Regions from separate parts of the Bacillus sp. FAU20 genome, predicted to be linked through region 4. Evidence: riboswitches for the same ligand, from Rfam matches in the RefSeq annotation. Region 4 holds a riboswitch; each other region holds the start of a gene.
The links. A riboswitch is a leader RNA that binds a small molecule or an ion and turns the genes downstream of it on or off. The one in region 4 is predicted to bind S-adenosylmethionine.

Region 1 (8,288 bases), on a different contig from region 4:
TTGTCGTATATGGAGCAATGATTTTCTTCGTAGTAGTTGTCTTAGGACTTACAGCGAAAATATTTGGAATTAATATTTTCCAATTCTTTAAGATTTTAAAAGACGAGCTGATTTTAGCGTATTCTACAGCAAGCTCAGAAACAGTTTTACCAAAAATCATGGAGAAAATGGAGAAATTCGGTTGTCCGAAAGCAATTACATCTTTCGTTATTCCGACAGGTTATTCATTTAACTTAGATGGATCAACTTTATATCAAGCAATTGCGGCTATTTTCTTAGCGCAAATGTACGGTATTGATTTATCTATTACACAACAAATTACATTATTGCTTGTATTAATGGTTACATCAAAAGGTATCGCAGGTGTACCGGGCGTATCATTCGTTGTATTATTAGCGACACTTGGTACAGTAGGTATTCCACCTGAAGGCTTAGCGTTCATTGCTGGTATTGACCGTATTTTAGATATGGCTCGTACAGCAGTTAACGTTGTAGGAAACTCTTTAGCAGCTGTAGTTATGTCTAAGTGGGAAGGTCAATATGACGCTGAAAAAGGACAAGCTTATTTAAAAGAGATTTCTGAAAAGGGTCAAGCGGCTTAATTATAATATGAACAAGCTCTCACATAATATGTGGGAGCTTTTCTGTATATAGAAGAGGAGCAGACATAATGAAACGTAAATATGGTGACGGTTCTTCGTGGAAGAGGCTAATAGAGAAGGGTTATACGGTTAAGCAAGTGGAAGAGGGGATGCTCGGAATACTGGATATAAAAAAGGTGAGGAAGCCTAGTTGTAAAGAATATGATGGTGAAGAACTTTGTATTGCAGCGGATCAGTATATGTGGATTCAATATTTCATAGACGGGAAAAACTTTGCGATTACCGCTATGTTAGATGATCAGAAAAAATTAGTGCAATATTATATCGATGTGGCGAAAGAATATAAAATAGACGATCGTGGTTTACCTTATTTTGATGATTTATATTTAGATGTAGTATTATTATCTAGCGGTAAGGTGTATGTATTAGATGAAGAGGAGCTAGAGGATGCTTATAAAAGTGGCGATGTCACGAAGGAAGAGTATGAGTTAGCTTGGTACACTACGAAATGGATATTAGCTGCAATAAAAAATAGTGAATTTTATTGGATTTCAATATTAGAAGAAGAAATCGAAAAGTTAAAATGATTGTTGTATTCACATTTTTGTATAATTACCAAAAAAATCTATACAAAAAACAATTGACTTTTGTTTTGTAAGCGAGTAAAGTTAGGAAAGAAATTATTATTAAAAAATAAATATGAAACCTTCTTATAAAGAGAGGCGGAGGGACTGGCCCTACGATGCCTCGGCAGCGGACTCGATTTCAGAGTGCTGTGCCAAATCCAGCAAGCGTGTGCTTGAAAGATGAGAAGAGCGTTTCTTATAGATGTATAAGACCTCTTCTCATTGGAAGAGGTCTTTTGTTATTCATTAGAAAAAGGTTGAAACTAGGGAGAGATGGTACTTTGAAAGAAACGAGAGGAAATGGTTTAGCTTTATTACCACTTGGGATATTTTTGGCGCTATTTATTGGTTCTGGAATTATTACAGGTGATTTCTATAAATTGCCGATACTTGTAGCGATTTCAATTGCTGTAGGAGTCGCTTTAGTGATGAATCGTAAAGAAAGTTTTAATGTGAAAGTCGAGCGGTTCGCTAAAGGTGCAGGAAATCCGGATATTATGATTATGGTATTAATTTTTGTGCTTGCAGGTGCATTTTCTGAAACTGCTAAAGGAATGGGCGGAGTAGACTCAACTGTTAATTTAGCGTTAACTATTTTACCGCCAGGATTTATCATAGCTGGAATCTTTGTTATTGCTGCGTTTATTTCATTAGCGATGGGAACTTCAATGGGAACAATTGCAGCATTAGCACCGATTGCTGTAGGTATTAGTGGTCAAACTGATATCTCAATTGCGCTTGCGATGGCTACTGTTGTTGGCGGAGCGATGTTTGGTGATAATTTATCATTTATTTCAGATACAACAATCGCAGCTGTTCGTTCACAAGGAACAGAAATGAAAGATAAGTTTAAAACGAACTTTTTAATTGTATTACCAGCAGCTATTATCACAATTGTACTATTAGTAATAGTTACTTCAGGAAGTGATACGCAGGTTAAAGCGCATAGCTTTGATTGGATAAAGATTTTACCGTATGCAGGAGTACTTATTACAGCGCTACTTGGCTGGAATGTACTTATTGTATTAACTGGTGGAACTGTACTATCTGGTGTTATCGGTCTTATAGATGGAAGTTACACGTTAGAAAGTTTCTTTAAAAGTGTAACGACTGGAATGGGCGGTATGATGGAGTTAGTATTACTTGCTATATTAATTGGCGGTATGGTTGAATTAATCCAATATAATGGTGGTATTCAATATTTAATGAATGTATTAACACGTAATATTCGTTCGAAAAAAGGAGCGGAATTTGGTATTGCTGGTTTAGTGAGTATGACAAATATGTGTACAGCGAATAATACGATTTCAATTATCTTTACAGGCCCGCTTGCAAAAAATATTGCAGATCAATATGAAATAGACCCTCGTAAATCAGCGAGTGTATTAGATCTTTTCTCATGTTGTGTGCAAGGATTAATTCCGTACGGTGCCCAAATGTTAACGGCAGCAGGATTTGCAGCGTTATCTCCGGTTGAATTGTTACCATATGCATTTTATCCAATCTTAGTTGGAGTATGTGGGATTGTTTCTATTTTAATTGGGTTTCCAAGGTTTTCGAAAGTAGCTGAGAAAAAAAAGTATCATAAAACAGCTTAATTTAATATGAATGTTAGTAATTAAAAAAACGTGCAGAGAATAGACTCTGCACGTTTTTTTGCGTAAAGGGCTGAATATGACTCGGTCTTAAGTCTGAGTTAAAAACGGTTCTTAAGCTCGTTATGGAAAGATGAAAAAATAGTTAAGATAAGAGTATCAAATCGAAGGGAGGCAAGCACAAGATGAAACAATTTCTAGCGTTTATCGCAGCCGGTATTTTGGCTTTAATTGCTCTTGGTAGTCTTGCTGGTATTGTAGGGTTCGCAATCGGAGCAGGAGTTGTATATTGGAGCTATAAATCATTTGTGCGAGCTAAATCATTTTTTGGAAAGTTAGCTTGGGGTATTGTTGGTTTAATCGGTTTATCCATTGCACTTTCTCATTCGCCAGCATTAATCGGTATCGCTGCTTTAGTGGTTTTATATTACGGATACCGTGAGTGGAAAAAAGAAAAAGATGTAGTTGTTGAATCTGCTCCAGAAAGTTCTAAACCATATAGCAACTTTGAAGATGAGTGGAACAAATTAATGAAAAATTAAAACAATAAATCAAATTATAAATAAAGTAGAAGAGAGGAAGATTTATAATGAAACAATCTTTATTCGGACGTGTACGCGATGCAATTTTAGCTGATTTTCATAACGTGTTAGATGAGAAGGAAAGAAAAAATCCAATTGCGATGTTAAACCAATATTTACGTGATAGTGAGCGCGAAATAACAAAAATTGAGAAGTTAATTGAGCGTCATAAAACATTAAAATCTAACTTTGCTCGTGAGCTTGAGCAAGCGCGTTATTTCGTTAATAAAAGATCAAAGCAAGCTATCATTGCTCAAGAAGCAGGCGAATTACAATTGCATGAACGTGCTTTAGAAGAGGTAGCTTATTATGAAGGGCAAGTAACTCGATTAGAAGAAATGTATGCAGGTGTTGTAGAGCAAATTGATGAGTTAGAGCGTCGTCTTTCTGAAATGAAAAATAAGTTAAAAGAAATGCACGCAAAGCGTATGGAACTAATGGCACGTGAAAATATGGCACATGCAAATCGTCGTATGAATACTGCGATGCATAAAATGGATGAAAATAATCCGTTCTTACGATTTGAAGAAATTGAAGATCACATTCGTGACTTAGAAACTCGTATGAATGAAGAGCATGAGCGTGACACATTTGATATGAAAATTGCAAAACTTGAGCGTGAAATGAAAGAAAAGAATGATATATCGTTAACGAAAGAGTTAACAAAATAATAGTAGTATATTATAAAACAGGCTTATGATATAGTGATAGGAGAAAAGGTGTTGGAAAGCAATGCCTTTTCTTCTATGTATATGTGACAAGAAGGGGGGAGCTGAAATGAAGAAACATTTTTCAAAGACACAATTAATGGGAATGCTCCTCATCATATTTGGATTCGGTCTTTTTCTTGATATGATACTTGGACATTTTGAACCAGGTGGTCTCATTTTTGCATTTATTATGCTTATGTTTGGAAGGCATTATCGTAAAAAGAATCGTTATGTACGGGGAAATGTATTTTTATTTGTTGGTGGTATCGTATTTTTATTTTTCTTATTTTCATCAGCAGCATTTGTTCTTGTCGTATTTGCTTGTTTAGCTTTAATTGGTTATCAATTGATTCAACAAGGACATCAGCAAAAAGCAATGAAGGTTGAAATTAAAGAAAAAGGGATTATAGACGAAGAGAAGCAAATATATCGTACAGAACCATATTTGAAAAATATGTTTGTAGGCAATGTAAGAATGATGGATCATATTTATGAACTTGAGGATATTAATGTTCAATATGGTGCTTGTGATGTGGAAATAGATTTAACAACTGCTATGATTCCAGAAGGGGAAACGGTAATTGTTATTCGGGGTGTCGTTGGTAATATTCGTTTATATGTGCCGTATGATATTGAATTGTCTCTAAATCATTCTGTTATTGTCGGACGTGTGCTCTTGCCAGGTCATGAGGAGACAGGGTTTAACCGCAATGTTACATTTAGAACAGAGCAGTATAAAGAGGCTCCTCGTCGTATAAAAATTATTTCTTCGCTTGTCGTAGGCGATACGGAAGTGAGGAAAGTATAATGAAGAAACAAAAAAATATTTCGTGGATGTATATTCGTTATTCTATGTTGTCCTCAGTTAGTATCGCACTCATTTGTACAATTGTATATGTATGGAAAAGCGAGCAACAAGTATATGATTTATTATGGAAGGAATCCATCGCTTCTGTTCCAATTGGCTTGTTTATTATGACTACAAGTTTACTTATCGGAGGAATTGTAGGATATGCAATCGGTTACTATATAGAGCAGCGTATACAAGGATTAAATACGTTTCTATTTGAAGTAGAGCGAGGGAATTTTCCGAGTGATGTTTCGTTTACTGCAGATGATGAATTTCATGAAGTGGAACGAAAAGTAATCGTTCTGGCTCGCCGATTAGAGGAGCAAGCTGGACTCTTTCAAAAAGTAACGAATGAACGAGCTCATTGGAATGAAGAGATGAGACAAGAAGCAATTTCTCAAGAAAGGCATCGATTGGCGAGGGAGCTGCATGATTCTGTCAGTCAGCAGCTTTTTGCAATGTCGATGATGATGTCGGCTATTAATGAACAAGTAGCTGAATTTCCAGAAACGACGAAAAAGCAGTTGCAACTCGTTGAAAATATGGTCGTAAATGCACAATCAGAAATGAGAGCATTGCTTCTTCATTTACGCCCAGTACAGTTAGAAGGTAAAAAACTAACAGAGGGTATAGAAGAATTATTAACAGAACTGTCTAGAAAGCAACATATGAAAATTGAATGGTTAATTGAACCGATTCAATTAAAAAAAGGTGTAGAAGATCACTTATTCCGTATTGTGCAAGAGGCGCTGTCTAATACTTTACGGCATGCGAAGGCAAAGAAAACGGAAGTGCGCCTTCGAAAAATTGATCAATATGCGATTTTAAAAATCATTGATGACGGCGTTGGGTTTAAAGTAGGGGTTAATAAGGCTGGTTCATATGGTCTAAGATCGATGCAAGAGCGTGTTCATGAAATTGGTGGTACATTAAAAGTGCTTAGTTTTCCAAATAAAGGTACACAGATAGAAGTGAAAGTACCCATTATGATTGAGAGAGGGGGAGAATCATGATAAAAGTATTACTAGTGGATGATCATGAAATGGTTCGAATGGGTGTATCTGCATATTTATCAACGCAGCCAGATATTGAAGTAGTTGGAGAAGCTGAAAATGGAAGAAAAGGTTCAGAGTTAGCTTTGCAATTAAGACCGGATATTATTTTGATGGACCTTGTCATGGACGAGATGGATGGTGTCGAAGCAACACGTGCTATTATTCAAGAATGGCCAGAAGCAAAAATTGTAGTTGTAACAAGTTTTTTAGATGACGAAAAATTGTATCCTGTTATTGAGGCTGGGGCGACCAGTTACTTGTTAAAAACATCAAGAGCAAGTGATATTGCAGATGCTGTACGAGCTACTTATGATGGAGAAACAGTATTAGAGCCGAAAGTTACCGGGAAAATGATGTCCCGTATGCGTCAAAAGAAAGAGCAACCTTTGCATGAGGAGTTAACAGAAAGAGAGTCAGAAATTTTGTTATTAATTGCAGAGGGGAAAAGTAATCAAGAGATTGCAGATGAGTTGTTTATTGCGCTCAAAACAGTAAAGACACATGTGAGTAATATATTGAATAAGCTAAATGTAAGTGATCGGACACAGGCGGTTATTTATGCGTTTAGACATCAATTGACGAAATGATACAGTGAAACTTTAATCAGTGGGGAGCTATCCTCACTGATTATTAATTTGCACCGAATCTTATTATTGACGTCAATATATGTAAGCGTTATCATTAGGTTGTTAACAGTACATACAAAGGGGAGAATGTATATGTTAGTTCAAACTATATTTGGCATGGATAAGTCTAAAAAATTAGGGGATTATGTGAACGTATTACAAGCGCTTTGTGAACAATATAATGTTGAAACAGATAAAATTGCAATTATTGAGGCGACAGAAGAGTACTATTTATTTTTAATAAAGCAAGAAGATTGCTACGATGTTGTCAAAGTAGAAACAGTGGATACAAATATCGATTATTATACGAGAGCGTATAAAATAAGTAGTTTTAATCATACTGCTTCTCAAATGTAAAAAACTCCCTTTTGGGAGTTTTTTAGGATGCTTTTACTTCATGAGATTCGGTTAGCAAGGGGACTTTTTTCGCACCACTTAGCTTAGCGATTGTAAGGCCGATAAGAGATCCAGCTAATGCAGGTACTAGCCAGCCTATTCCTTCATTATATAAAGGGATAAATTCAAAATATGATGTGATAAATGAAACGGAAATACCACCTTGTTTTAATCCATCAAATACGCTTACGATTGCTGCTCCAATCAAAGCGCCTACATAAACGGAGCGATATCCACCGAAGTATTTATGAAGTAATGATAGTAGTACGAGTACAATCGCAATTGGATACACAACAAGTAGAATTGGAACAGAGATGGCAATGATTTTTGTTAAACCTAAGTTGGCAACTAGTAACCCTAAAGCACAAATGATACTTGCGAACATTTTGTATGAAAATGTAGTTAATAACGTTGAAAAATATTGGCTGCATGCAGATACGAGTCCAACACATGTCGTTAGGCAAGCGAGTGTAACGATAAGAGATAATAGAAGCAAACCGTACGGACCGAATAATTGTTGTACGATAACAGTAAGTAACTGTCCACCATTTTTTGCATATCCGAGAGAGACGCTAGTTGCCCCGAGCCAGCCGAGTGCACCATATACAAGTACGAGCCCTGTAGCGGCAATAAGCCCTGCTTTTGCTGTGGCGATGGCAATGGACTTACGATTATTCACACCTTTAGAGCGAATTGCATTTACAACGATAATTCCGAATGCAAGTGCTGAAATGGTGTCCATTGTTAAGTAGCCTTCCATAAATCCTTTGAAGATTGGAGAAGTTTGATACTCTTGCATTGCTGGTCCTGATTGCCCAAGTGGTGTGAATACACTTTTAACAAACAATAAGAAAATTGAGAGTAATAAAATAGGTGTTAATATATTTCCAATACGATCAACAAGTTTAGATGGATTCAAACTCAGCCAAAATACGATAGTAAAGAAGATGATTGTATATACAAATAGCACTAGGCTGCTAGAGCGGATTGTTTCTGGTAAGAAAGAACTAACACCCATTTCATAAGCGACATTTGCAACACGTGGGATGCCCATGGATGGACCGATGGCAATATATACAACTACCGTAAAGAAAATTCCGAATAATGGATGAACATGACTTGCAAGTTGCTGCATTCCATTTCCTGATAGAGAAATTGCGATAACAGTAAGTAGTGGTAAGCCAACTCCTGTTAGTAAAAATCCAATCATTGCTGGCCAAAAGTTTTCACCTGCGTTTTGTCCAAGC
Region 2 (8,288 bases), on a different contig from region 4:
GAAGGACACATTTATTGTAGCTCGTGTATTGAAATAATGAACAAAAACTAGTAAATACAAAAGGTGGGCTTATATTGTTTGAATCAAACCGTATCCAGTTACGAAAGTTTTCCGAAGATGATATTCTAACGTATTATAAATGGCATAATGATATAGACGTTATGAGTTCAACTACCCTTAACCTTGATAAATATTCCTTACAAGATACAGAAAAACTTTGCCAGCAATTTATTCATTCTTCAAACTCTAAAAGCTATATCATTGAAGAAAAAGCTACGCATCTTCCAATTGGTATTACTTCTTTAATTCATATTGATTCGTATAATCGAAACGCTGAATGCATTATTGATATTGGTAAAAAGGATTACTGGGGGCAAGGTTATGGGAAGGAAGCTTTCACTTTATTATTGAATTATGCATTTTTAGAATTAAATTTACATCGCCTTTCTTTACGAGTATTTTCTTTCAACGAGAGAGCAATTAAATTATATAAATCACTCGGTTTTCAACATGAAGGAACTTGTAAAGAAGCTATATTCCGCAACGGCACTTGGCATGACATTGAACTCTTCGCTTTATTTCAACGTAATTATAAATAAAAAAAGCTTTGCGCTCACTGCGCAAAGCTTTTTTTCATATATTATAGACCAGCTTGCTCTTTTAAAGCTGCAGCTTTGTCTGTACGTTCCCATGATAGATCTACATCAGTACGTCCGAAGTGGCCGTAAGCTGCTGTTTGTTTGTAAATTGGGCGACGTAAGTCTAGCATTTTAATAATACCAGCTGGGCGAAGATCGAAGTTGTTACGAACTAGTTCTACTAATACGTCTTCAGATACTTTACCAGTGCCGAATGTATCAACTGAAATTGATACTGGTTGTGCTACACCAATTGCGTATGCAAGTTGTACTTCTGCTTTTTCAGCAAGACCAGCTGCTACGATGTTTTTCGCAACGTAACGAGCTGCATATGCTGCAGAACGGTCAACTTTCGTTGCATCTTTACCAGAGAATGCACCGCCACCGTGACGAGCGTATCCACCGTAAGTATCAACGATGATTTTACGTCCTGTTAAACCAGCATCACCTTGTGGTCCACCAATTACGAAGCGGCCAGTTGGGTTAATGAAGAATTTCGTTTCTCCATCGATTAATTCTGCTGGTACTACAGCTTTAATTACGTGCTCTTTTAAGTCGCGATCGATTTCTTCCCATGTAACATCTGGGTGATGTTGTGTAGAAATTACGATAGTATCAACACGTACTGGTTTACCATTTTCATCATACTCAACTGTAACTTGCGTTTTTCCATCCGGACGTAGGTATGATAACGTATCATCTTTACGTACTTCAGTTAAACGGCGAGCTAATTTGTGAGCAAGCGAGATTGGAAGTGGCATTAACTCTTGTGTTTCATTACATGCGAAACCAAACATTAAACCTTGGTCTCCTGCACCAATTGCCTCAATCTCAGCGTCAGTCATTTGACCTTCGCGTGCTTCTAGCGCTTGGTCAACACCCATAGCGATGTCAGCAGATTGCTCATCGATAGATGTTAAAACTGCACAAGTTTCTGCATCGAATCCGTATTTTGCGCGTGTGTAACCAATGCCTTGAATTGTCTCACGAACGATTTTTGGAATATCTACGTAAGTAGAAGTCGTAATTTCCCCCGCTACCAATACTAAACCAGTTGTTACAGTTGTTTCACAAGCTACACGTGCATTTGCGTCTTTTGATAAGATCGCATCTAAAATTGAATCAGAAATTTGGTCACAAATTTTATCTGGATGTCCTTCAGTTACAGACTCAGATGTGAACAGATGACGTTTTTTTGTCATGTGGTAAACCTCCCTACAGTAATTGTATATATTGTACGGAACTCATCCTTAATTTGCCACAGATTGCGACATACATTTATTCTCCCACACAAGCATACAGAAAAACCTTTCCTACTTTATATAGAGGAAAGGTTTAATTTGCTACTTGCATACTGCTTTTTGCCCTTCGCTCTTATCGTTCGAGACCTGTAGCCTCGCACAGGTTTTAGCACCTATTCACCTGCATTTATCAATACAAGTGAGGTTGCTGGGCTTCATCGGGCCTGTCCCTCCGCCAGCTCGGGATAAGAGAGTATCCGTCCCAACCTATACTAAAGAAATGATATTCATTTGTCAATTAATATTCACATTTTCGTGAAAGTTTTTCTCAATGCGCCTAAAATGAAATATTAATAAGGAAATAATGTATTCACACAAACAAAAAGAAATAAATAGTATACATTATTTATATAATTGTGTTATACTCTTGTTGGGGATTACGAGAAATATTTCATTAAATGAAAAGGATGGTATATAAATATGAGTACTGTGAATGTCCAAATTGGTTTACATGAATTATTGAACGGAAGCAATGCACAGATTCAACTAAGTGTTCCGCAATTAGTGGAAAAAGTATTAATGCGAAATGAAGGGAAATTAACTTCTACTGGTGCCGTTTCTGCTTCAACAGGAAAATATACAGGACGTTCTCCTAAAGATAAATTTATTGTGAAAGAAGCATCGGTTGCTGACAAAATTGCTTGGGGAGCTGTAAACCAACCGATTTCTGAAGAACATTTTAATAAATTATATACTAAAGTTTTAGAATACTTAAAAGAAAAAGAAGAGTTATTCGTCTTCAAAGGATTTGCAGGCGCTGACCGCAATTACCGCCTACCAATTCAAGTTATTAATGAATATGCATGGCACAATTTATTTGTACATCAATTATTCATTCGTCCAACTGAAGAAGAATTAACAACTCATGAGTCAGGGTTCACAATTGTTTCTGCACCGAACTTCAAAGCTGATCCAGCTGTTGACGGTACAAACTCTGAAGCATTCATTATGGTTTCATTCGAAAAACGTATTGTACTAATTGGTGGTACAGAATACGCTGGAGAAATGAAAAAATCAATCTTCTCTATTATGAATTTCTTACTACCTGAACAAGATATTCTTTCTATGCATTGCTCTGCAAACGTAGGTGAAGAAGGTGACGTAGCACTATTTTTCGGTTTATCTGGAACAGGTAAAACAACTTTATCTGCTGATCCAAACCGTAAATTAATTGGTGATGATGAGCACGGTTGGTCTGATAACGGTGTATTCAATATTGAAGGCGGTTGCTACGCAAAATGTGTAAACCTTTCTCACGAGAAAGAACCACAAATTTTCGATGCAATCAAATTTGGATCTGTTTTAGAAAACGTTATCATTAATGACCAAACGCGTATCGCAGACTACAACGATACTACTTTAACAGAAAATACTCGTGCTGCATACCCTATGCATGCGATCGACAATATCGTACTGCCAAGTGTTGCTGGACACCCAAATACCATCATTTTCTTAACTGCTGATGCATCTGGCGTATTGCCTCCAATCAGTAAGTTATCAAAAGAACAAGCTATGTATCATTTCTTAAGTGGTTACACTAGTAAACTAGCAGGAACAGAGCGCGGTGTTACATCTCCGCAAGCTACATTCTCAACTTGCTTCGGTTCACCATTCTTACCACTTGATGCATCTCGCTACGCTGAAATGCTTGGTGAAAAAATCGAGAAACACGATGCGAAAGTATTCTTAGTAAACACTGGCTGGACTGGTGGCGAATACGGCGTTGGTAAACGTATGAACTTAGGTTACACTCGTGCAATGATTCAAGCAGCATTAAGCGGCGAACTTGCAAAAACTGAAACAGCTAAACATGACATCTTCGGTCTTGAAGTTCCACTTCACGTACCAGGTGTACCTGACGAAGTGTTAATGCCTGAACAAACTTGGGCTGATAAAGCTGCTTACAAATCAAAAGCAATCGAGCTTGCAAATGAATTCAAAGAGAACTTCAAAAAGTTCGAAAGCGTTTCTGAAGATATTATTAACTTAGGCGGCCCAATCGCTTAAATTAAAAATTTCTGTTGGAATAACCCTTTACTCATATGAATAAGTGTCGTGTAAACGTAAAGTTTCGCGTACTCACCGACAAAACCCAATGCGGCTTAACGGTTACACACACTTACATAAAAAAGAAGCTTACGTGAAAACGTAAGCTTCTTTCTATATCTTATATAAAGTGAAACGTTAATCTCTTGATCTGTGACTTAAATCATAAAATGGCATGCCAACATCTATAATTTTACAGAAAATTCACTTTATATTTATTCGTTTTTAGTTTTTTTATGATACAATTTACATATACAGGAAAGGGTGAGACCTATGAAAAATTTTTCTCGTACAGGAAAAATTTTATTCAGTTATGGAGCGATTCAAGTTTTTTGGGGACTTGTAATGCTTAACGTTAATTTATTTGAGCATACAAGTGAAACGATAAAATATATTATTCTAATTACCGGAATAGTTTGCTGTCTTATATCCAACTTTTTTAAAGAAGCTAAGAGTCATACTAATACGTAATTTCATGTTAACTTATTGGAAGCAGAAACCTGTATTTTATGTAAAGTTATGCTTCCTGCTGTACTATCCATCACTGAATCACTTATCCCAGAGTAAACCCATTTCAACAGAGACAAGTCATGGCTTCGAACATATAAATAATATCCCTACTCACTACATCTCTCGGGTTTCACATCACATGGGGCTAAAAAAGGCCCTGACCGCTTCTATCCGTGGCTGGATCATCTATTCCATCTAAAAAGAATTCTTTTATCTTTTTATCTTTTTTAGCTCTTTGTTAGTTCTTTCTCATCTTTCATGCTATAGTAACCTAAATTCACAACGATTAAGAAATAACCACCCATAATCCCTACTGCAAACGCCCACATAACCATGTGGTGCTCAATTTCGTACATAATAATAGCACCCAAAATGGCAGCTGCAAAACGGTTAAACATACCGAGTGTCGGTGCTTTCGTCTTCTTTACAATACTATCTCCAAGCTTCTCAATTCTTCTCCCTAAAAGCCAAACGCAATACATACTTACAATAAGCCCAATTCCAGCGCCTAAAAAGTGTGCTGAAAACGGTGTTAACATCCATCCTAGTAACAAAATACCTAGTATATAATACGATTGGATTTTAAATGATCTTAGTGACATACTAATCATGCTGTACCTCTCTTCATTCGTTCTTATCTATCCAACAAAAAATTTCTTTCAAATTCATATTCCTTAAATCCATTTCATTTAAATTAAAAACAACATAAACAGTATGTTTATGTTGTTTAAATGTTTTTAGAAAATAATATTATACAAGATTTCAAACATCATATTCTCATATTTTGTGACGGTTTTTCAAACTTTTTTCGTCCATTTATGAAAAAAATGATATCAATCTATGAACATACGGATATGATGTAATAAGCACACAAATAAAGGGGGCGTCTAATGATTTATTTTTTAATGGCTCTCATTCACCTCATTATCCCTGCACTTATTGGACTTTCATTGTATTGGTACACGAAAAATCATAGCATTTTTTACGCTGTCCTCGGTGTTCTTCTTCCAGGTATTATTCTTATTACACTCTTCCGTATTCCATTTTTAAACTTAATTCCACTTATTACTGCTATCTTATTTCTCATCTTCTTACCAAAAATAAAAAAATAGGAAAGCAGATCATAGGTGATCTGTTTTCCTATTTTGATATAGGTTCCCCTGCAATAGAATGAACTTTTCCTTTCTGGGATTTCACAAACCATAGACCGACAAAAATGATAATTCCACCGATGATCTGTTGAAACGATACATATTCATTTGCCCAGACAGCTGCAAATAAAACAGCTACAAGCGGCGTTATATACATATATACCATCGTATGTGACGCTCCAATTTTTTGAACACCAACATACCACATTACTAGACCAAATACTGTTACAAAGAAAATAGAATATAGTAAAGCAAATAGTGTCATTCCGTGAATAATGTGAAATGGCATGACAAACACATGCGGACCACTTAACAATAATAGCGGAATCGCACCCACTAGCGCAGACCATGCTGTAACACGTAATGCTGAATATTTTTTAATTAATGGTCCTGCTAAAACAGGATAAAGCCCCCAGCATATTGATGTAATAAGTCCAATTCCATTGCCATAAAAAGAACTAGTAAGTGAATGCCCTGCTACTAAAACTAATGCTGCACCAACAAAAGCAATCATAGAACCGATTAACTTTCGAGAAGAAAAATTTTCTTGTTTCAGAAAAATCGCAAATACAGTTGTAAAAATAGGTGATATAGAAATGAGTAAAGAGGCATTTGTAGCGGATGTATATTTGACAGTTTCCATAAATAGCGTTTGATACAGTACAATACCTACAACGCTAACGATGATTAATCTAGGTATATCCTTTCGCTCCATATAAACCGACTTTTCAATAAAAAAGGTAAGGAGTAACAGAAGCGGTGCCGCCGCCATCATACGAAGTGCAGTAAACTCAATTGCTGTAAATTCTAAAAGTCCATACTTCGCAATTGTATAGTTAATCCCCCAAATAATAACAACACTTAAAATTAATAACTCAATTCCCCATCTTCTCATGCGTATCCCCTCCGCAAAGAAGATTATACAGAAAATTCAATCACATGTACATTTCATTATGTGAAAAAATCTTCGTATTGTCAGGAGAGGTGTACGTTATTTGGTGTATGAATTTATATCGGCGATTTTTCGAATATATCGGCGCAACTCGAATTATATCAGCGATTTTTTAAATATATCGACTTATCAACAAAAAACGACAATAATAGCAACTTATACAATAAAAAAAGGTGGTTCCAACATACATTTTGGACCACCTTTCCTTTACTACACTCGAACATGTAACTTCATATTCGGATTATAAAATTGGCTCGGACTCTTCAGCTGAAAAGTTCCTCCACCTTCATGCCAATCAACCGTTAACTTATCGTCCATAAATACAAGCTTTGTACGATCAGCGATAAAATTCATTGTGCTTGATTCAATATCCACATCGCGCTCATCTTTCTCTGCTACAGCTACTAAATCGATGATTCCGCTCATGACACAACCGCAACCCTCATTATCGTAAAATAACTTTATATATTTCGCTTCACTTGGAATCGTATCCATAATCTTTTTATATGCTGCTTCTGTTACAGTAACGTACATATGTTAATCTTCATCCTCTCTTCTCTTATCATTCATATATTGTATCACCATTTTTCTTAAAAGTTATATACAGAAAATTAAGACTAATATACAATGTATGTGATAAAGTTTCAGCAATCGAGCTTTTATGAGTAGTTCATGCAGGAGAAAGGATGTTTACTATCTGTATTCAAACTACAACGCTATCCTATGTTATTAGGTCTATTTAGTATTTTCTTCATTTCTAGCGGAAGGCTATTACAGCATGTACTTCCCTATTCTCCTTCTATTAGCTGGATTCTAGGTTTTATTTGTTTCCTATCCGCTTCTTATTTTGCTACGAAGAATATAAACAACTCATAAAGCAAGAATCATCTTAAGGAGGATTATTAAACATGCCAGCCTTAAAAAAAATAGAGCAATCACTCGATCACTTATTTCAAATTGAAAAATACGGAAAAGATAGTGCCTTTAGTCGATTTATACCAGCCGTATATGATCCTATCAAATTTCCTTGGCAACAATTTTTTGAAGCAAATTTTGTAGATTTATTTAACGGCCTTATGATGCACGGATCTGAACATGTAACCAAAGTATTTTTAGCTGTATTCCCTACAGATGACGTTCTTGAAACATTCATTTCACAATCCACACCCGGTGATTTACTCTTTATGCACCATCCCCTTGTAATGGAGTGCGGTGATCCAATTGGAAGATCCGGTCGAGGTTTCATACCAATTCCTGAAAAATATTTGCAAGAAATAAAAGAAAAACAACTTTCTATATATACATGTCACGTACCAATGGATTTTCATCAAACGCATGGAACGAGTATTTCAATTGCAAAAGCATTAAACGCTACTGTAGTGGACGACTTTGCATATGGAGGTCCAGAACAAGAACCAGTTGGCCTTATTTGTGAAATAGATGAAACATCAACAGAAGCACTCCAAAAACATCTAAAAAAACTCTTCCAGATTCCTTACACAGACTTCGAAGGTAAACGACATGATTCCATCAAAAAAATCGCAATTATCGCTGGATGTGGCGATGTTGTATCTTTAATGAAGGAAGCAGAAGAAAAAGGTGCTGAAGCATATATTACAGGAGAAATCCATTGCCATATCGACAATGATTACGGCCGATATAAATACTCACTCATTATGGATTATGTAAA
Region 3 (8,288 bases), on a different contig from region 4:
GTCGTGTAAATAAAAAGAAGTGTAAATGGTAATAACGTAAAATACTTTAATGAAAGTGTAGCTGCATAAAATAATGTTTCATATGTAATCGTTGCATATCCAACATGTAAAAACACGGTATATGATTCAGTTAATTCAGATCCATGAGTTGGTGTAATCAATAAAATCATGACAGAGTTTAATAAACTAAATGTAAATATGACACTAAAAACAATTAAAATTTTACGAAATGGAATTTTAGCAATGCTGAGCCCGATACACCCAATAATAAATAATATTAGTAACACCCGAAAATCAAAAAACAAAAAAGTAAGCGTCATACAAAAAATAAATAAAAACAATTTCACTACCCCATCCATACGATGAAAATATGTACTATGCACCTTCCTCCCTCCTATTACTGTCTAAATAAAGCTCCATAAATTTTTCTGGACATGCAATCCCACTAAATTTAACAAGCTTGGTTAAAGAACTCTCTCTTAAGTTGGCTCTTTGTAACGTTTCTTGATCGCCTAATACATCAAACACTGTATTATCCGCAATAATTTTCCCTTCATGTAGAACTACTGCACGGTCTGCATATTCTAGTACGAGATTCATATCATGAGTGATAAAAACAAATGAAATACCCTTTTTAGCTAGGTTTTTAATAAAAGACATAAATTGTTTATAGTGATAATAATCTTGTCCCGCTGTCGGTTCATCTAATATGATAAGTTTAGGATTTGTTGTTAATACAGATGCGATTGTTAATCTCTTTTTTTGCCCATAGCTTAGTGCTTGAATTGGCCAATTACGAAATGGATATAAACCACAAATTTTTAAAGTTCCTTCTACTCTATTCTTAATTTCTTCCTTAGAAAAATTATGTAATGTTAATGTAAATGAAACTTCTTCAAAAACAGTAGGCTGTGTAATCATATGATTTGGATTTTGCATCACGTAAGATATGATTTCCCCACGTTTACGAATAGACCAAGAACTAATATCTTCACCTTTTAACAAGATTTTCCCATTTTTCATTTTGTTTATGCCTATAAGACTATGAGCTAATGTTGATTTCCCTGCTCCATTATGTCCTAACAGTGCCACAATTTCTCCTTCATATATTGAAAGGTTTACATTTTCTAATACTTTTTGTTTATTAGAGTATGAAAATGATAAATTCTCCACTTTAAGTAATTCCTTGTTTTTAGTATTCCCTTTTAATATGACTTGTTTCTCCATCCACTCTTTTATAACGTTGCTTACCTTTTCTTTTTGAAGGTTTTCCATTGGATATATTACGTCATTATTACTATCAAAATGTAATCTCTTTAATGCTTCGATGTAAATAGGCTCTCTTAAGCCGATACGTGGTAATATATTTGACGCTAAGATTTCTTTTGGTGTTCCTATCGCAATGACTTTACCTTCATCAATTAATATAACTTTGTCTAAATCCAGTTTTAAAATTTCTTCTATCCTATGTTCGATAATAACAATCGTTTTATTATATTGTTCATGTATATCTTTCATAAGTTCTATCGTATGTATGGCGCTTAGTGGATCTAAGTTTGCTAACGGTTCATCGAACAATAATATATCCGCATTTGTTGTTAATAAACCAGCAAGGGAAACTGTTTGCTTTTGACCTCCTGATAATTCATGTGGACTTTGTTTATGAAACGTATGCATCTTCACCTTTCTTAATGAGTCCGAAACAATCTTTTTCATATCATCTTGCTTTACACATTCATTTTCTAAATAAAAAGCTACATCTTCTTCTACTGTCAGACCAATAAATTGAGCATCTTGATCTTGCAAAATTGTTCCTACCTGTTTACTTTGTTCAAAAATACTTCCTTCCCTCGGGTCTTTACCGGCAATTAAAACGTTACCTGTACTAGTCCCTTCGTAAGAAAATGGGATTAGCCCATTTATACAATGAGCTAATGTCGACTTGCCTGAACCACTTCGTCCAGCAATTAGCACTTTTTCCCCAGGGTATATATGAAAGGTAATATCACTTAAAGTAGGCTGCGCAGCATGCCAATATTGAAAGGTGAATTGTTCAAACGAAATAATTGGTTGCATGTTAACATCCCTACTTTTCAATTTTTAAATGTGTATGTTTCTTATTGGATTTCGCCAAACCAATTGTAAGTGGCAATCCAAGTACTAAGAAAACGATGACATCGGAAATTGTTGCGCCTAATACTTGTATAACAATTTTGTCAAATGGTTCTCCCATCACAATAATATCGAATGCCCCAGCAAATATAATAGCAATGACAATACCAACTAGCCCAGTAATTGCTAAATAAGAAATATCCCCCTTGTTAAACGACCCGTTTTTCACACTAAAACCAACTCTTCTTTGAATAAGCCCCATTGAAAAACCAATAATTCCTGAACTAATAACCCAGCCCCACCAAATCCCCCATCCAGCAATCGTATCTGTTACGGTATGACCGATAAGTCCGATTAACAGTCCTGCCACTGGACCAAATAATGCTCCAAAAACAGTTAATATAGCTAATGCTGGTTTAATAAATGTATTCGGTGCAATAGAAAATCCCCAAAGCCCTAATATCCCGTATAATGCTGCTCCAATACCGATTGCTACTACTAACTTTGTTGATAATTTGTTCATGACAATTCCCCTCTCATATTAGTCAACTTTTATTACTCTATATTTAATTTAAAAATGAATTATGCATCGACACTCTCTTTCTATACAACAAAAAAATGACCTCTTACATAAGAGGTCATTTTCTGTCACGTTCAAGAATCCTCTTATCTTTCAAAAAACACATCGTGTCCTCTGCGGAATTAGCACCTTCCTATAAAATTGCATAGGGGTTGCTGAGGTTTCTTAGGGCCGTTCCCTCCACCTCTCTGGATAAGTATTAATTTGTAATTCGTATTATGGCACTAAAGAATGTAAATTTCAACACTTTTCTTACTATTTTTATTTTTTGTTAAATAGATCATTTAAATCATTGTATTCTTATCGGAATTATGAAATAATAAATTCAAAATCGTTTCGGGAGGAATGCATTATGAAAGTTATTGGTTTGATTGGAGGATTAAGTTGGGAATCTACATCTTTATACTATAAACATATTAATACACTTACACTCTCTCAATACGATCAAAATGCAAAGTTAGTTTTATATAGTATGGACTTTGGTGAAGTAACTACTTTATTACAAAACCATCAATATGAAGAAGTGAAAAATGAACTAGTTACAGTTGCAAAGAAAGTTGAAAAATCTGGGGCTGAATGTTTATTAATGTGTTCAAATACCGTACATCTATTTGCCGAGGAAGTAGAACAAGCAATATCTATCCCGCTTCTTCACATTGGTGATGTAAGTGCTAAAGAAATGGTAGAACAGAATATAAAACGTATCGGACTATTAGGAACAAAACAAACGATGGAGCAAGATTTCTATAAATCACGATTAGCGAAATATAACATTGAGACAATTATCCCAAATGACGAGGAAAGAACTTTTATCCACCATGTCATATTAGATGAATTAAGTAGAGGGATCATTTCAGAAACATCTAAAGAAAAGCTATTACAAATTACAAAATCATTAATTCAAAACGGCGCTGAAGGTATATTATTAGGCTGTACTGAAATACCTTTACTCATCTCCCAAAATGATCTCACTGTTCCCGTTTTTGATACTGCTTTTTTACATGCAAATACTGCTGTACAATTTGCTGGATAAGAATATACAAGCATAAAGGTGAGAACCTCTATGCTTGTATACAGTTACGACTATTTATCCCGCTATTTATGGGTAGTAAAATCCCTATCGATTAAAGTTTTACTTTATTTAAAAGAGATTCAATAACTGCAATTGCTTCTTTTGAACCACCACATTCTAAAAAGCTATCATTAAGTTTTCTTATACCATGTTTATACTTTTCATTTGAAAGAACATCTGTTACGGCCTCTTTTAAAGTGTGCACATTAACATGTTCTTTCAATAGTCTATGTGCCGCTTCAAGCTCAGTTAATCTTTGCGCTATCATTGGCTGGTCTTTATCATGCGGTATTATTACAAATGGGACATTATAATGAATGGCATCGTGTACGCTATTCATACCACCATGTGTAATAAAAACATCTGCTTCATTTAATATTTCTGATTGAGGTACGTATGGAGCAATTATAAAATTATCTGGTGCTTTCTTAATTTTAGAAATATCATTTCTATCACCAATTGCCATTACAACTATCCCATCAAAATCTGAAAAAGTATCAATACAAGTATTAAAGAATGGTTCGAGTCCTTCAAGCAGTGTTCCCATTGAAATATAAATAACTTTCTTTTCTTTAAGTGATTCCAATGGAAACTTTATATTTGTTTTACGCTTTGAAATACTCGGTCCAATAAAAATGTTATTTTCTTCGAATGATTCGCTATTAGGTTGGAAATAACGACTTGTGTATACGAGACAAACATCACCCTTATTATTCATAAATTGAAGATTATTGTTTGGTTTTACTCCAAATTCATGTTCCATCTGGTTTAATAATTTTTCAGAGATCTTCTCTGGTTGGAATGGTATATCTGCATTTGGATGAAAAGGTAATGTCTTCAAAAACTCTGAAGGAATTAAAAATATAGGTGAGGACACTACACCTGGAACTTTTAAATACTCCTTTACTAACTCTCCCGCACCAAATATATCATAAATTACGAAATCAAAATTTATGCTTTCACTTAATTGTTTCGTAATTTCTAATATATATAAAGAAGTTTGAACATGCACATGAAAGAAAGCATTTAACCCAGATGAGGTTTCAGCATCAATAGAAATCCCCTTTAATAGATCCGGATGAGTATGTACAGTAGCTCCTAAATCTTCAATTCTACCCTTAAAGTTTGCCGTTGTAATATAATGTACATTATCCCCTCGTTCAGTAAAGGCTTTTACTAAATTTAATGTAGGGTTTACATGTCCCTCTGCTGGAAAATTAACTACTAAAATATTTAGCACTTATTCCTCACTCCTTACATTTCACTATTTTAATTAAGCATACTGTTATTTGTACATGTAATCGTCCCCTAATAGTCCTAATGTGCTTGCAACATTATGTTGATAAATAATTTTCAGTCATCAACATAAAAAAAGGCATCTACCTATGTAGATGCCTAACCGTGATAAGGAGTGTTCTGTGAGGTTAGAACAAGCTTTTCTGCTTGTCCTATGCTATCAATATATGATTTATTTTACAAAACGTGAATCGTTAATAGAATTATTTTAGCTCATTAAAATAAAAAAAGAGTTATTAATAAATATAATCTCAATTATTATTATGATGTAGCTACCTATGTTCCTCCAATATTTTAGAATAAACAGCTTCATATATACCTCATTTCTAATCTATTCCCAGATAAAAACGCCTCTAGTTCACATGAATGCTAGAGACGTTTCGTCCATTTTAATTCTCTTTAGAGTCATCTGTTTTTGGCGCTTCACCAGTTAATCGCTTATTTTTCAAATCAAAATAAGCATCTAAAACTTCTTTTCCAATATCGGAGTTAATGCCTGATTTATCATTTTTAACCCACGGTACTACAACAGAAAATGCTACTTCTGGATCATCATATGGCGCATATCCAGCTAATGTTAAATTATAACATTCTCTACGGTCGCCTTTCTCATTTCGCCCAATATCATTTTCTCCACCATATACAGTTTGTGCGGTCCCTGTTTTACCAGCTGGTTTATATGGTGCTTTTTGGAACGCTCTTACTCCCGTTCCATCTCCTTCTTGAAATACTTTTCTAAATCCTTCTTTTACTTGATTAATATATTCTTGTTTCATATCAATTCTATTTAAAACAACGGGTTCTATTGATTGTACTACTTTACCAACCTCATCTTTTTGAACGGTTTGTTCTCTAATCTCTTGAACAATTTGTGGTTTCATTCGATACCCTCCATTTGCGATAGTGGAAATATATTGTGCAAGCTGAAGTGGTGTATACGTATCATATTGTCCAATAGAATAATCTAATAAGAAACCAGGCTGATTATCTTTTCTTCCAATTTGTCCTGCAGTTTCATTTGGTAAATCAATACCAGTTTGTACGCCTAGTCCAAATTGCCTGAAATAATACCTCATTTTATCAAAATATTCTTGTTTAATATCTAGTGAACTATTTTTCACATAATCCACGCCAGCAATTTTTAATGCTATATTAAACATATAAACGTTTGAAGAAACTTGTAACGCTCTTAGATCGTCTATATCACCAAAATTTTTCCAAGACTTCTTCTCCTTAGTTCCTTTAAACTTCATAGGTGCATCATAAAAATGTGTTCCAGGAGTTATTGCATTTGTTTCAAACCCTGTTAACACTGTCGCACCTTTAACCGTTGATCCAAGCTCATAAGAACTAGTCAGCGTGCCTAAAGCATAATCTTCTACTTCCATTTTCCCGTCTTTTTCTACAAGCTTTTTCCCAGCCATTGATAATACTTGGCCATTTTTTGGATTCATCATCACTACGAAAGCACGGTCTAACATTGATTCTGATCCTTTATATTGTTTTAATATTTTTTCTATACTCTCCTCTACTTTTTTTTGCAATTCCATATCTATTGTTAAAGTTAAATTTTTACCGCTTTTCCCTTCAGTAACAGTTTCCGTTCTAATAGTATTTCCTTGTTTATCAGCAATGCTTCTTACTTCTTTTTTTGTACCATGAAGTACATCTTCGTATTGCTGTTCTATATAACTTTTGCCGACCCTATCATTTCGGCTATAATCACGCACTAAATAATAATCTAATCTTTCACGTGGCAATCCTTCATCAGCATTTGAAACGTTACCAAGGACAGAACGGAATAACCCATCATTTACATAGATTCTCTCCCAATCAACTGATGCATCTACCCCTGGAAGGTTCGCTAAATTTTCACTAATCACCGCATATTCCTGTTCACTAACGTTCTTTTTAATAATTTGAGGTGCCATTTGAAAACCTGAGTTCATTTTGCTTTTAATAGCTAACACTTCTATATCTTTAGCCGTTAATTCTTGAAGATTTTTATCTGTAACGCGCTTCCTTTTTAAATCTTCTATTTTTTTGTCTAGCTCTTTTCCGGTAATATCCTTATCTCGGAACTTATCTATTTCTTTTTTTGATACTAAGTCTTGAGTAAGTTCTGGATTTAATTGCATCCAAAAGTCTTTCTTATCAGTCTCCGTTAACTTATCTATATCTTCTTGTGGCATTTCAATAATATCTGCAAGTTGTCTTGCTGATTTTAATATTTCTTCTTGTTTTACACCTTTCACCTTTGTATATGTAATTGTACGTAAAGACTTATTATCAACTACTGGATTTCCTTCACGATCAAATATTTTCCCACGTGGTACAGAAAGACCCACGGTTGTATTTTCTCTCTTCTCTACTTCATTTTTATATGTTTCTCCATCAAAAATTTGTACTTTCCCTAACTGAATAATAATGCCAGAAAATAATAAAAATACACAAAGGAATAAAATATTTAACCGGAGAGGTACTACTCTCCCACTTTTCTTCTCTTGCTTTTTCACCTTGTCATAATCTCCTCCTTACAATATTCCAAATAATAATCACATTTCTATATTAAAAGTAATGTACAATTTCTATACATTGCTTTGTACAAATATTAATATAATGTTTAAAACTTAATAGAAATTAAAACAAAGGTAAAGAAAAGGTAAAGTTTACTAAATTAAATATAAAAAATACCCAATAACAAAAAGCTTAGTTTTCACTAATCGCTTTGTTATTGGGTATTAATTCATTTAAGAATTACTACTAGTGGGTATCGTTATACATTTGTCGTCACAATTAGAAAGAGATTGTTTACTTAGTACTTTCGGTAAGTGAATAGTTACTGTTGTCCCGACACCAACCTCGCTCATGATACTAATTGTCCCTTGATGACTTTCAATAATTTTATAACTTAACATTAATCCAATACCAGTCCCTTTTTCTTTCGTACTATAAAAAGGTTCACCTAATCTCTTAATTCTTTCTTCAGGTATTCCTATTCCTTCATCTATTACATGAATGATGACACCATCATCATTTATTTCTTTTATGTGAATTGAAATTTCCCCACCATTTGGCATAGCTTCGATTGAATTTTGCAAAATATTAATAAATACTTGTTTCAATTGATTTTCTGAGCATTCAATAATTATATCTTTGTCATCCGTAAATAGTTCAACTTGAATATTTGTCATAATTGCTTTTGTATTCATTAACGATACGACATTT
Region 4 (8,288 bases):
ACAGTTACAACATCGATATAATGTGTCTACTACAACAGATTGGAAACAGCATGTTACATCTGTTGATACGGTTGTTTTAGCAATGCCACCTTCTGCTCATGAAGAGTTATTAGCTGAGCTATCTCCGTTAATATCAAATCAACTAGTCGTAACAGTAGCAGCTGGCATTGGACCATCTTATTTAGAAGCTAGACTCCCAAAAGGCACGCCTGTTGCTTGGATTATGCCTAATACAGCTGCTGAAATTGGAAAGTCTATCTCCTTATATACAATGGGACAATCAGTAAACGAGATACATCAAGAAACCCTGCAACTACTTTTAAAAGGTATTGGTACTTCGCAACTTTGTACTGAGGAAGAAGTTCATCAGCTTACTGCAGTTACTGGAAGTGCACCAGCCTTCCTTTATTACTTTGCTGAAAGCTTAATTGAAGCAACAAAAAGTTATGGAGTTGATGAAGAAACCGCAAAACATCTTGTCATTCAAATGATTTCTGGCTCTGCTTCTATGCTTGAACAAACGCAAAATCCAGCTAACCTTCGCGAACAAGTAACAACGCCAGGTGGTTCCACAGCTGAGGGTCTCAAAACTTTATACGAATATAATTTTTCAGAGGCAATTCAAAAAGCAGTAGAAGCAACAAACAAAAAAGCTAGGGGGAAATAATATGATTTTAACAAGTTTAAAAGACTATACAACATTACATAACGGTGTAAAAATGCCTTGGTTTGGTTTAGGTGTTTTTAAAGTAGAAGATGGTTCAGAAGTAATTGATTCTGTAAAAGCAGCAATTAAAAATGGCTACCGTAGCATCGATACTGCAGTAATCTATCAAAATGAAGAAGGCGTTGGGCAAGCGATTCGTGAATCCGGTGTTTCACGTGAAGAATTATTTATTACCTCAAAAGTATGGAATAGCGATCAAGGATATGAAACAACACTTCAAGCATTTGAAACTACATTAGAGAAATTAGGTCTAGAATATTTAGATTTATATTTAGTACATTGGCCTGTAAAAGGGAAATATACTGAATCATGGAAAGCATTAGAAACACTTTATAAAGATGGCCGTGTTCGCGCTATCGGTGTGAGTAATTTCCACATTCACCACTTACAAGACGTATTTGAAATTGCTGAAATTAAGCCAATGGTCAACCAAGTGGAATACCACCCACGTTTAGCACAAGAAGAGTTACATGCATTCTGTAAAGAACATAATATCCAGCTTGAAGCTTGGTCACCATTAATGCAAGGACAACTACTAGATAATCCAACGTTACAAAAAATTGCGACAAAATATAATAAATCAACTGCGCAAATTATTTTACGCTGGGATTTACAAAACGAAGTTGTAACAATTCCCAAATCAATTAAAGAACATCGCATTATTGAAAATGCAAACATCTTCGACTTTGAATTAAGTGCTGATGATATGAAATCAATTCAAGCTTTAAATGAAGATCGTCGCGTTGGTCCAGATCCAGATAACTTTAACTTCTAGTAGAAAAACCACTGCCATATGCAGTGGTTTTTTCATTTAATAAAACTGAAAATTTAAACTATATTTCATTTAGTTGACACTTCATTATTCAAGGTGTAAGATTTTGAATTATCAAAGAAAAACAAAAATTAATAAAATTTATTCGTTTACTCATTGTATCAAGAGAGGTGGAGGGACTGGCCCTTTGAAACCTCGGCAACAGGTTCATTTTGAATACTGTGCCACTTCCTGCAAGCTTTATGCTTGAAAGATAGAATGAGGGACTTCGTTTATATACGGGTGCATAACTTGTACGTAAAAATCCCTCTTTCTCAATATGAAAAGAGGGATTTTTTATTTTCATTTCCCTCATCATCATCCAAACTTAATTATTTAGGAGGAAAATCAAATGAAAAAGAAGTTTGTACCCGGTATTGCATCAGTTGTAGGAGTAAGTATTTTATTAACTGGTTGCGGTAGTTATAAAAACGAAACAAGCGGAGCAAATGCAAAATACGAGGCACCTAGTAAACAGGTTTTAAACTTATCTTCACCTACTGAAATACGAACAATGGATACGGCTCGTGCTACAGATACTGATTCTGGTCAAGTAATGAGAAACGTATTTGAAGGTTTGTATAATCTTGGTGAAGGTAACAAACCTGTTCCTGGTGTTGCAAAATCTCATGAAGTAAGTGGCGATAAAACGAAATACACATTCCATTTGCGAGATTCAAAATGGTCAAACGGCACTCCTGTTACAGCTAAAGATTTTGTGTTCGCTTGGCAAAGAGCCGTAGATCCAGCAACAGCCTCTGAATATGCATTTCTATTCTTTGATATTAAAAACGCAACAAAAATTAACAACAAAGAACTTCCAGCCGACCAACTTGGTGTAAAAGCAGTTGATGACCATACGTTTGAGGTAGAATTGGAGCGTCCTGTTCCGTATTTTATTAGCTTAACAGCGTTCCCAACATTTCTACCAATTAACGAGGAATTCTTTAAAGCACAAGGTGATAAGTACGCTTTAGAAGATAATACAATCTTGTACAACGGAGCTTTTACACTAAGCGATTGGAAGCACGAACAAAGCTTTAAATTCAAGAAAAACCCTACCTATTGGGATAAAGATACTGTCAAACTAGAAGAAATCAATTTTAACGTCGTAAAAGAAAAATCAACAGAAGTAAATTTATTCGAGTCAAAACAATTAGATCGTATAAAACTAACATCTGACTTCGTCGATAAATATAAAAAGGATGCTAACTTTAAAGAACGTCCAAACGTAGGCGTACAATTTTTACGTATGAATCAACAAAACAAAGTGCTTCAAAACGTTTCTGCACGCCAAGCAATTGATCAAACAATTGATAGAAAATCCTTTGTAAATACGTTATTAAATGATGGATCTACACCAACATTTGGTCTCGTTCCAAAAAACTTTGCAAAAGGACCTGAAGGAAAAGACTTCCGTACTGCAAACGGCGATTTAACAAAAGTTGATACAAAATCTGCACAAGAGTTATGGAAAAAAGCTAAACAAGAGCTTGGTTCGGAAAAGATAACATTAGAATTATTAACGAGTGATGCTGACCTTGATAAGAAAACTGGTGAATTCTTAAAAGGACAACTAGAAAAGAATCTAGATGGATTAACAGTAAATATAAAACCGCAACCGCGTAAGCAACAAGTTTCGCTTTTATTAAAAGGTGACTACGAAATCGGAATTGATGGCTGGAGCCCTGACTTTGCGGATCCAATTACATTCCTTGAGCTATTTACAACGAATAACCCTTATAACTTAGATCATTACTCTAATAAGGAATTCGATGAAACAATAGCAAAAGTGAAAACAACTTTAGCTGGTGATGAAAAAGCTCGCTGGGAAGCATTACTAGCATCCGAGAAAATATTATTTAAAGACTCTGTTATCGCTCCTCTTTACCAAAAAGGCGAATCTTATTTAGAACGTTCTTATGTGAAAGGAATTGTGCAAGTAGACTTTGCAGGTCAATTAAACTTCAAGTGGGCAAAAATTGAAAAATAAAGTGAAACTTTAATAAGTGGGGGGTTCTTCATCCCCACTTATTATTAGCCCACACCAATTGTTTTTTTAGCAAAATATATTAAAAATAGGTTCTCTCACACATGAGAATCTGCTTTTTTAATATATTATTCTAAGAAATTAACAATCTATTTTTACTATTGACATATAGTTCTTTCCAGTGCTAATATTCTAAATAATCAAAGAAACAAAATATTTCACCATCAAAATATAATGTCTACTACGTTGAAACACATAACGATAGATTATAGTTCAACATGTATATACATATAGAACACATGATTACCTATAAACAAATATTTATAATAGGTTTTATCTCCTTCTATAGCCACTTCAAGACACGGACATTATGACGTTACGAACAACACATTTAGGGAGGAACGAACAATGAAGAAAAAAGTTGTACCTGTTGTTGCATCTGTTTTAGGGGCAAGTCTATTACTAACTGCTTGCGGGGGAAATAAAGATAATGCAAGCGGAGCGAAAGCAAACGATAAAGCACCTGATAAACAGGCAATTAACTTATCATTCGCTTCAGAAATTCCAACAATGGATGTTGCAAAAGCAACGGATGGGGAATCCATGAACGTAATGCGCAATGTTTTTGAAGGGTTATATGCAATGGGAGAAGATAATAAACCGGTTCCTGGCGTCGCTGAGTCGGTTGACATTAGTCCCGATAAAACAAAATATACATTCCATCTGCGTGATTCAAAATGGTCAAACGGTACTCCTGTTACAGCAAAGGACTTTGCCTTCGCTTGGCAACGTGCTGTAAATCCTAATACAGCAGCTGAATACGCATTCTTATTCTTCGATATAAAGAATGCGAAACAAATAAACCAAAAACAATTGCCAATTGATCAACTAGGGGTCAAAGCTGTTGATGACAAAACGTTAGAAGTACAACTAGACCGTCCTGTTCCCTACTTCTTAAGCTTAACGACATTCTCAACATTCTTACCAATTAATGAAGAGTACTTAAAGTCTCAAGGCGATAAATATGGTTTAGAAACAAATCATTTAATTTACAACGGTGCTTTCACATTAGAGAACTGGAAACATGAACAAAGCTTCCAATTGAAGAAAAACCCTAACTATTGGGATGCTAAAACTGTAAAATTAGAAGAAATCAACTTCAATGTCGTTAAAGATAAGTCTACAGAAGTGAACTTATATGATTCAGGACAAATTGATCGTGTTGCTTTAACTGCAGAGTTTGTTGATAAATATAAAAGCGATCCAAACTTCAAGGAACGCGCTGAAGTCGGCATTCAATTTTTACGACTAAATCAGAAAAATGAAACATTAAAAAATCAACATGCACGCCTTGCTATTAACGGCGCAATGAATAAAAAAGCTTACGTAGAAACAATCTTAAATAACGGCGCTGTTCCAGCTGAAGGAATGGTTCCTGCGAAATTTGCAAAGAGCCCAGAAGGCAATGACTTCCGTAAAGAAAATGGAAATCTAGTCAAGGATGATGTGAAAACAGCGAAAGAAAATTGGAAAAAAGCAAAACAAGAACTTGGTACTGACAAAGTAACAATCGAACTATTAACAAGTGATAATGCTTTAGCTAAAAAGACTGGTGAATATTTAAAAGGTGAATTAGAAAAAAACTTAGATGGATTAACAGTGAATTTAAAACCGCAACCACGCAAACAACAGTTGAAACTACTATTAAGTGGTGACTATGAAATTGGTATTGACGGGTGGGGCCCTGACTTCGCTGATCCAATTACATTCTTAGATTTATTTACAACAGATAGTGCTTATAACTTCGATAAATACTCTAACAAAGAGTACGATGAGCTAATTCATAAAGTGAAAACAGATTTAGCTGGCGATGAAAAAGCACGCTTTGAAGCAATGAAGCAAGCTGAAAAAATTCTATTACAAGACGGTGCTGTCGCTCCTTTATACCAACAAGGTCGTTCTTACCTACAACGCTCTTTCATTAAAGGGCTTGTAACAACTGACTTCGGCGGTGAATTTAACTACAAGTGGACAGAAGTTGCAAAATAATAAAATAAAAAGGTATCCAATCACAGGATACCTTTTTATTTTATACTTCTTTAACTACATGACTTCTTCTCTTTACTATTCCTTTTATAGATACAGTAATTACCGCTACCAATTGCGTAACTAATATAATGACTAATAATGAAATAATATTTTTCTCTAGACTAACTCCCCCAAATATTATTGTATAATAGCCATTTGCTGCATATGTTGCGGGAAATACTTCACCCATTGTTTGATATGTTTTAGAAAGCATTTCATGCGGTACAATTACACCCGAACTTACAAGTTGTAGTGATAGCGAGATAATATTAAAAATCATACCTGCGTTTCCGAAAACAGCTATGAACATTTGTGTTAATGAAAGAAAGGCGAAGAAGACTATCGCTTGAAACATCCATATACTCCATACTGCTTCATGTATTTCAATTTGAAATCCTCTCATCAAACCAATTGTAATACATGCAAGTAAAATTGATACTATACTGTTAATAACCTGTCTTGATACAAAATTACTCCAACCGTTCTTTACTTCCTTTGCAACTTTTGATAGTTCCATACTCATGATCATGGCTCCTACAAATGAAGCTAATACCATCATTAGTGGTACCATGTTAACCGAAAATCCTTTTGCATCATTTACTCTATGCACTGTAAAACTAATTGAATCTTCGTTTAACCCTTTTATTACTTCTACATTTTCAGGCCCTACAGCTTGTAATTTCCCCACAATCGCTTGTTTTTTATAACTTGTTATCTCTTTATTTACATTGTCTCGGATTTGTTTTGCGGCTCCTTCCATCAGTTGCTTTGCCATCATGGCATTCGCTTGATTAATGTGAAAGTTTAAATTTGATTTTCCTGTTTCATTTATATCCTTTGAAAAAGAAGCAGGAATTTCAATAATCATATCGTATACATGGTCATTCATTGCTTTATTTGCTTTTTCCACAGACTGTTCTGCTTTCACCTGAAATGGTAAACTTCTCTGTAAGCCTTCTGCTATTTTACTACCTATATTTCCATCTTCATTCACAATAGCAATACGCATTTGGTCTGCCCTTTCATTCACTCCATCATATGCCGTTAACCAAACACAAAAGAAAACAAGTTGGAACGATAGCGCTACTACCATTCCAATATACGTACCTGGTCTTTTTAAAAACTGTTTTAATGTATCCATCTTCCCGCTCTCCCGTACAGCAAGCAAGTACTTACTTACATTTTGTTTTTAAATAAATACTAGGGTCTTAAAGCCCTAGCATATAAAACTATATTATTCTCAATAAATTTCTCATCATCGATTTCCATAAGTCGGTTTTCAAAACGTAATTTAGATAAGAAGTAACCAAAATTAATCCATATAAAATTCATTACTTGCGCTTCAATATTTGTATGAATAACCTTTCCCTGTTCCTGCATTTCAGCAAAATATATGATTAATTCTTCTTTTAACCCTTTTGGAATTTTGGAGATTTCCTCATCTAATTCAGGAAATTCCCTCGCCTCACGTATACCGATAGAAATAATGTCTTTTATGCTATCTAAAAATTTATGATAATGCCTCGCTAAGTTCTTTAAATCCGTTTCTAATTCCCATACAATTTCTGTTTGTAAAAAATGTTTTAAATGCGGGACATATGAAAATTCAGCAACCGCCGCTTCAATAACACCCTTTTTACTTTTAAAATTGCGGAATATCGTTACTTCATTAACACCAGCACGCATTGCAATTTCCTTCGTTGTTGCCGCCGTATATCCCTTTTCTTTCACTAATTCAATTGCTGCTTGAATAATTTTTTCTGCTGTCTTTGAGCGCGCCATAAAAAACCTCTCTCCCTAATGCAAGTGATCACTTACATTTAGATTATATACCTTTTCTAATTATTGTCAATAATCCTCTTCTCCCTCTTTTTGCACAGAATTAAAACTCATAATAAATATAAACATAAACATCAAATATGTTCTCCACGTCAAAGAAGGTATATGCCCTGACCAAAGATAGCTAACTAAATAATTAATTCCCATAATACAAGACGATATTACTATACTAATACTTATTAGTTTTACATATTTGAACATATCTTTTCTCCTTGTTTTTATTTTTCTACTTCTTCAAATTGTAGATTCACCGGTTCTTCTAAAAGTGTTTCATAAAAGTTCTCTGCCAAATCTGTTGAAGGAATTTTTTCATCTACTTCATCAAATCGAATACTATCTAGCCACACACAACCTTCCCCTGATAATAAAACACCAAATGCAATACCAAGCGCTCCTTCTTGTATATCTAATACAACCGAGTACGATTGCCAGTTATTCGTATTTTTAATGGGGCGATTTTGCATATTATCCATAGCGAGCGGTTCTGTATCTTTTCCATCTACTCGCATCCACAATCCTGCCCAATCTCTTACGCTTTCACTCTTAACAAATGCTGTAAAACGTAATCTCTTCCCTACATATTTATCCGCTCTGAACATTTGCATTAATGTCGAAAATCCTCCGTGCGTAACATTCTCTTTTGCTTTTATGTATGCAGATACTTTTCCTTGATGGACAACTTCATAATCTAAACCCATCTCATATTCAGCAGGATGACTTCCACTTAAGATCCATCCTTTTGGTATACCTTTTTGCATTGAAACACCCTCTCTTTCTATATAAAATGACTGGAAGTACTTTCGATATTTCTTTGGTGGCAATTGAAACATTCT

Region 1: it holds a riboswitch for S-adenosylmethionine, as region 4 does, so the genes downstream of both, AC0OM3_RS17415 (Na+/H+ antiporter NhaC family protein) here and AC0OM3_RS13255 (peptide ABC transporter substrate-binding protein) in region 4, are expected to answer to the same signal.
Region 2: it holds a riboswitch for S-adenosylmethionine, as region 4 does, so the genes downstream of both, metK (methionine adenosyltransferase) here and AC0OM3_RS13255 (peptide ABC transporter substrate-binding protein) in region 4, are expected to answer to the same signal.
Region 3: it holds a riboswitch for S-adenosylmethionine, as region 4 does, so the genes downstream of both, AC0OM3_RS22095 (ECF-type riboflavin transporter substrate-binding protein) here and AC0OM3_RS13255 (peptide ABC transporter substrate-binding protein) in region 4, are expected to answer to the same signal.

Annotation. Positions count from the first base shown of each region.
Region 1 covers NZ_JBVYHY010000021.1:703,798-712,085, reverse strand. The annotation lists gene gltP (glutamate/aspartate:proton symporter GltP) at 1-602, shown strand, start outside; gene AC0OM3_RS17420 (ribonuclease FAU-1 family protein) at 671-1,189, shown strand; SAM riboswitch class I at 1,310-1,415, shown strand; gene AC0OM3_RS17415 (Na+/H+ antiporter NhaC family protein) at 1,510-2,826, shown strand; gene AC0OM3_RS17410 (lmo0954 family membrane protein) at 3,009-3,365, shown strand; gene AC0OM3_RS17405 (PspA/IM30 family protein) at 3,413-4,075, shown strand; gene liaF (cell wall-active antibiotics response protein LiaF) at 4,182-4,922, shown strand; gene AC0OM3_RS17395 (sensor histidine kinase) at 4,922-5,977, shown strand; gene AC0OM3_RS17390 (response regulator) at 5,974-6,606, shown strand; gene AC0OM3_RS17385 (DUF3922 domain-containing protein) at 6,664-7,002, shown strand; gene brnQ3 (branched-chain amino acid transport system II carrier protein BrnQ3) at 7,025-8,288, opposite strand, start outside.
Region 2 covers NZ_JBVYHY010000003.1:1,261,542-1,269,829, reverse strand. The annotation lists gene AC0OM3_RS06865 (hypothetical protein) at 1-51, shown strand, start outside; gene AC0OM3_RS06860 (GNAT family N-acetyltransferase) at 75-599, shown strand; gene metK (methionine adenosyltransferase) at 641-1,840, opposite strand; SAM riboswitch class I at 2,010-2,131, opposite strand; gene pckA (phosphoenolpyruvate carboxykinase (ATP)) at 2,360-3,946, shown strand; gene AC0OM3_RS06845 (hypothetical protein) at 4,259-4,456, shown strand; gene AC0OM3_RS06840 (ATP synthase subunit I) at 4,723-5,106, opposite strand; gene AC0OM3_RS06835 (hypothetical protein) at 5,386-5,607, shown strand; gene AC0OM3_RS06830 (DMT family transporter) at 5,636-6,541, opposite strand; gene AC0OM3_RS06825 (iron-sulfur cluster biosynthesis family protein) at 6,809-7,132, opposite strand; gene AC0OM3_RS06820 (Nif3-like dinuclear metal center hexameric protein) at 7,507-8,288, shown strand, end outside.
Region 3 covers NZ_JBVYHY010000026.1:34,118-42,405, reverse strand. The annotation lists gene AC0OM3_RS22105 (energy-coupling factor transporter transmembrane component T family protein) at 1-383, opposite strand, end outside; gene AC0OM3_RS22100 (ABC transporter ATP-binding protein) at 376-2,076, opposite strand; gene AC0OM3_RS22095 (ECF-type riboflavin transporter substrate-binding protein) at 2,087-2,635, opposite strand; SAM riboswitch class I at 2,776-2,891, opposite strand; gene AC0OM3_RS22090 (aspartate/glutamate racemase family protein) at 3,045-3,725, shown strand; gene AC0OM3_RS22085 (macrolide family glycosyltransferase) at 3,817-5,004, opposite strand; gene AC0OM3_RS22080 (peptidoglycan D,D-transpeptidase FtsI family protein) at 5,450-7,576, opposite strand; gene AC0OM3_RS22075 (ATP-binding protein) at 7,811-8,288, opposite strand, start outside.
Region 4 covers NZ_JBVYHY010000017.1:155,095-163,382, reverse strand. The annotation lists gene proC (pyrroline-5-carboxylate reductase) at 1-667, shown strand, start outside; gene AC0OM3_RS13260 (aldo/keto reductase) at 669-1,502, shown strand; SAM riboswitch class I at 1,655-1,759, shown strand; gene AC0OM3_RS13255 (peptide ABC transporter substrate-binding protein) at 1,891-3,531, shown strand; gene AC0OM3_RS13250 (peptide ABC transporter substrate-binding protein) at 3,937-5,577, shown strand; gene AC0OM3_RS13245 (YhgE/Pip domain-containing protein) at 5,618-6,757, opposite strand; gene AC0OM3_RS13240 (TetR/AcrR family transcriptional regulator) at 6,817-7,398, opposite strand; gene AC0OM3_RS13235 (hypothetical protein) at 7,465-7,656, opposite strand; gene AC0OM3_RS13230 (helix-turn-helix transcriptional regulator) at 7,674-8,288, opposite strand, start outside.